Regions from separate parts of the Streptomyces sp. JLSY215 genome, predicted to be linked through region 1. Evidence: riboswitches for the same ligand, from Rfam matches in the RefSeq annotation. Region 1 holds a riboswitch; the other holds the start of a gene.
What was found. Region 1 has a riboswitch for glycine ahead of gcvT (glycine cleavage system aminomethyltransferase GcvT). Riboswitches for the same ligand answer to the same signal wherever they lie in the genome.

Region 1 (2,381 bases):
GAGTTCACCAGTGCGGGGTCGGCGGCGACGTCCTCGTTGATCTCCGTGATCTCACCGTCGACCGGCGAGTAGAGGTCGCTGACCGACTTGGTCGACTCCAGCTCGCCGCAGGACTCGCCCGCCGTGACCTGCGTGCCGACCGCGGGAAGCTCCACGTACACGACGTCACCGAGCGCGTTGGCGGCGTGCTCCGTGATGCCGACCGTCGACACGCCGTCCTCGGCGGCCGACAGCCACTCGTGCTCCTTGCTGTAGCGCAGCTGCTGGGGGTTGCTCATGGCTCGATTCTCCTGTACGCGAAGGGGTGATCGTGAATGGGGTCTTGCACAGTGAGACGGCAGTGGGTGCCGTTACCGCGGTGAACCGTTGCTTCTGACGCCGGTGCCCGGCTACTTCTGGCGCTTGTAGAAGGGCAGCGCGACGACCTCGTACGGCTCATGGGTTCCACGGATGTCCACGGAGACACCCTCGGTGCCGGGCGTGGCGTAGGCCGCGTCCACATAGGCGATGGCGAGCGGCTTGCCCAGGGTGGGGGAGGGGGCCCCGGAGGTGACCTCACCGATGACCGTGCCGTCGGCCGCGACGACCTGGAAACCGGCGCGCGGCACCCGGCGGCCCGCGGCGATCAGCCCGACGAGCTTGCGCGGGGGAGTGGTCTCGGCGCGCTCGGCGGCCTCGGCCAGCGCGGCCCGGCCCACGAAGTCGCCGTTGTTGGTGGTCTTCTCGAACTTCACGACCCGGCCCAGGCCCGCGTCGAACGGCGTGGTGGCGGTGGTCAGCTCGTGCCCGTACAGCGGCATGCCCGCCTCCAGGCGCAGCGTGTCGCGGCAGGACAGCCCGCACGGGACCAGCCCGGCGTCCTTACCGGCCTCGGTCAGCGCCTCCCAGAGGGCGACCGCGTCCGCCGGCCGGACGAACAGCTCGAAGCCGTCCTCGCCGGTGTAGCCGGTACGGGCGATCAGCGCCTGCACACCGGCGACCGTGCCGGGCAGGCCCGCGTAGTACTTGAGGCCGTCCAGATCGGCGTCCGTCAGCCGCTTGAGGATGCCGGGGGACTCCGGTCCCTGCACTGCGAGCAGCGCGTAGGCGTCCCGGTCGTCGCGCACCGCGGCGTCGAATCCCGCCTGCCGCTCGGTCAGCGTGTCCAGCACCACCTGGGCGTTCGAGGCATTGGCGACGACCATGTACTCCTGGTCGGCCAGGCGGTAGACGATCAGGTCGTCGAGGATGCCGCCCTCGGCCTCGCAGATCATGGTGTAGCGGGCGCGGCCGGTCTTGACGCCGCCGATGTTGCCCACCAGCGCGTAGTCGAGGAGGTCGGCGGCCTGCGGCCCGGTGACGGTGATCTCGCCCATGTGGGAGAGGTCGAAGAGGCCGGCGCGGGTGCGGACGGCGACGTGTTCGTCGCGCTCGCTGCCGTAGCGCAGCGGCATGTCCCAGCCGGCGAAGTCGGTCATGGTCGCGCCGAGCGCGCGGTGCGTGGCATCCAGCGCGGTGCGGCGGGGGGCATCAGTCATGGTTCTGGGCTCCCAGGCATGGGTGACAAGACGGTCTCCCCATCTGTCATCGGAACCTGAGAGGTTCACCGGGATCCCGCGAACGGACCCGGTTTGCACCTTGGGTGGAGCCGCCCCCTCAGCCGGGCAGTGGCTCGCTTTTCAGATCTGCCTCGCCCGCGCGGTATAGGGGCCTGAGAGATTCAAGGGAGGACTTGCTCCTTCGGCGCCCCGCCATGGCGGCCGGGGACTCTCCCGCGCGGATTCAAGCGGCCGGTATGCAGTTGGTCGTGCGATGGCTGTGCCCTGGTGAGCAGAGATGCGCACGTGGCGCCGACATCATTGCATGGGAACGCCGGATCGAGGAGGGGCGGCCGTCACCCGGCTCACGAGCAGGACAGATCCGGCATTCGCCTTGATGGGCATTACCGTTTCTTGACACTCTGCGGGGTGGGAACGGTGCCGAACCGGCACCGAACCGGACCGGGAGGGGCGATCACGGTGCACAGTGAAGCCGCATTCGCGACAACGTCAGGGGTCGCTCCCCAGAAGACGGGGGGCGACCCCCAAGGACCGCCGGCGGCCGTCCGCCGCCCCCGGCGCGCGCCCCGGGACGTCGTACGGCCCGGCCGCAGCGCCGACGTCCTGGACCTGCGGGGTCCGGGCGGCCGTCCCGCCGAGCTGCGCTTTCCGGCGGGTGACCTCGTGGTGGTCTCCGGGCTGCCGGGCAGCGGCAAGAGCACCCTGATGCACCGCATCGTGCCGTCGCTGGACGCGCGCGGCGCCGCCGTGCACCGCATCGATTCGCAGGACGTCCGCGAACGCTGGGAGCGCGGCCGGCTGCGCCGGCTGCCGTACGGGGCCTACCGCCCGCTGGTCCGGGCC
Region 2 (2,381 bases), 4.8 Mb from region 1:
GCTCCTGCGGCAACGCTTCGGCGGCGACGGCGTCCAGCTGCTCGACATCGCCCTGCACCCCGAAGGCGCTCCAGACACCGGCCAGCTGCGCGCGCCCGGTGGTCTCGTCACAGGCGATACCGACCAGGTCCGCGTCGACCGGCCGGAGGTTGACGCCCGCCTCACGGGCCGCGGCGACGACCTCGGCGGCCCGGCCCGGCACCCGCGCCGTGAGCGTGTCGAAGTACGCGTCGTGGACGATCTCCACGCCGCCGGCGCGCAGGCCCTCGGCCAGGACGGCGGCGTAGCGGTGGGTGCGCCGGGCGATGGTCCGCAGGCCCTCGGGACCGTGGTAGACCGCGTACATCCCGGCCATCACGGCGAGCAGCACCTGCGCGGTGCAGATGTTGCTGGTCGCCTTCTCGCGACGGATGTGCTGCTCACGGGTCTGCAGCGCGAGGCGGTAGGCCTTGTCGCCGTCCGCGTCGACGGAGACGCCCACCAGGCGGCCGGGCAGGCTGCGGGCGAACTTCTCGCGTACGGCCATGAAGCCGGCGTGCGGTCCGCCGAAGCCCATCGGAACGCCGAAGCGCTGGGTCGTGCCCACCGCGATGTCCGCGCCGAGCTCGCCGGGCGAGGTCAGCAGCGTCAGGGCGAGCAGGTCGGCGGCGACGGTGACGACCGCGCCCAGCTCCTGGGCCTGCGCTATGACGGTACGCGGGTCACGCACCGCGCCGGACGCGCCCGGGTACTGCAGCAGCATGCCGAAGACACCGCGTTCGGCGATCTCCGCGGGAATGCCGTCGGACAGGTCCGCCACGACGACCTCGACGCCGGTCGGCTCGGCACGGGTCTGGATCACCGCGATGGTCTGCGGCAGACAGTCCGCGTCGATCAGGAAGACACCCTGCTTGACCTTGCCGACGCGGCGGGAGAGCGCCATCGCCTCGGCGGCGGCCGTCCCCTCGTCCAGCAGGGAGGCACCGGAGGTGGGCAGTCCGGTCAGGTCGGCGACCATGGTCTGGAAGTTGAGCAGCGCCTCCAGACGGCCCTGCGATATCTCCGGCTGGTAGGGCGTGTACGCCGTGTACCAGGACGGGTTCTCCATGACGTTGCGCAGGATCACCGGCGGGGTGAACGTGCCGTAGTAGCCGAGGCCGATCATGGAGGACAGGACCTGGTTACGGTCCGCGAGGCCGCGCAGCTCCTTGAGGACCTCCGCCTCCGTACGGGCCTGCGGCAGGCCGAGCGCCTCCGCGCTCTTGATCACGTCGGGTACGGCCGTGGCGGTGAGATCGTCCAGCGATCCGAAGCCGACCTGCGCGAGCATCTTGGCCTGCGCCTCGAGGTCGGGACCGACGTGCCGGGCCTCGAAGGGCGTACCGCGCTCCAGCTCTGTCAGGGAGATGCGATTGGTGGTCATCTGCGGGGGCCTCCTGGTCACTGCGACCTACGAGGGGCACCACGGCGCGGGTGCCCGGACGGCCTCCCCCTCTGTCATCTCAACCTGAGAGCTTCACCGGTCCGCAGGCTGCGGCCCGGCTTTCACCGTCGGTGAGGAGGGGTCCCGGCGCTGTGCCACCGCGGCCCGCCCTGCTTTCCAGAGTGACCTCGTCCATGCGGTACGGATGCCTGAGAGATTCCGGGGAGGATTTGCTCCTTCGGCGCCCCCGCCGCGAACGGCAAGGGACTCTCCCGCATGGGGTCAGCGGCCATCAGTCAGCCTACCAGCGCACCTGTCGGGGGAACTTTCGAGTGGCCGGGGCATGAAATGTGCCGTTTGGTAGTTGTCACAGGGCAGTTGCGACCACAAGGAGGGGCTGTGCACACCGATATCGATCCCCGGAGCCTGATCGGCCGCAAAGCGTTCGACCGGAACGGCACCAAGATTGGGACCATTGATGAGGTATATCTCGATGACGCGACCGGCGAACCCGAATGGGCGGCCGTGCGCACCGGTCTCTTCAGCCGGGACGCGTTCGTCCCCCTGGAGCCGAGCGAGCTGGCGGACGAGGGGCTACGCATCCCCTACGACCGCAAGCTGATCAAGGACGCCCCGGACTTCGGGGTGGGCCGCCATCTCTCCCCCGAGCAGGAACTCCAGCTCTACCACCACTACCGGCTGGATATCTCCTCCCCGGGCTCCGACCCCGTTGCGTCCCCGGGCGACAAGGACTTCGGCAAGATCGCCGGCTCGGAGGACTGACCGGCTCCTGATTCCCCGCCCACCAGTGGCAACGGCTCCCCCGGCCGCAGCGCCGGGTCATCGACGGCAAAGGTCCGCACCCTTCCCGGTGCGGACCACGGCTGTTCAAAACGTACGGTCACTCTGCCCACCCCGCTGCCCTGCACCCAGCCGGCGCCGTACTCGTCGTGCACCACGTCCAGCCCCGGATGCCAGC

Region 2: another riboswitch for glycine. It lies ahead of gcvP (aminomethyl-transferring glycine dehydrogenase); the one in region 1 lies ahead of gcvT (glycine cleavage system aminomethyltransferase GcvT).

The regions. Positions count from the first base shown of each region.
Region 1 is NZ_CM185022.1:6,080,088-6,082,468, forward strand. Features, by position in the region: gene gcvH (glycine cleavage system protein GcvH) at 1-278, opposite strand, end outside; gene gcvT (glycine cleavage system aminomethyltransferase GcvT) at 390-1,517, opposite strand; glycine riboswitch at 1,551-1,668, opposite strand; glycine riboswitch at 1,669-1,764, opposite strand; gene AC5677_RS27235 (AAA family ATPase) at 1,998-2,381, shown strand, end outside.
Region 2 is NZ_CM185022.1:1,247,127-1,249,507, forward strand. Features, by position in the region: gene gcvP (aminomethyl-transferring glycine dehydrogenase) at 1-1,402, opposite strand, end outside; glycine riboswitch at 1,590-1,687, opposite strand; gene AC5677_RS05620 (PRC-barrel domain-containing protein) at 1,802-2,185, shown strand; gene AC5677_RS05625 (DNA polymerase IV) at 2,095-2,381, opposite strand, start outside.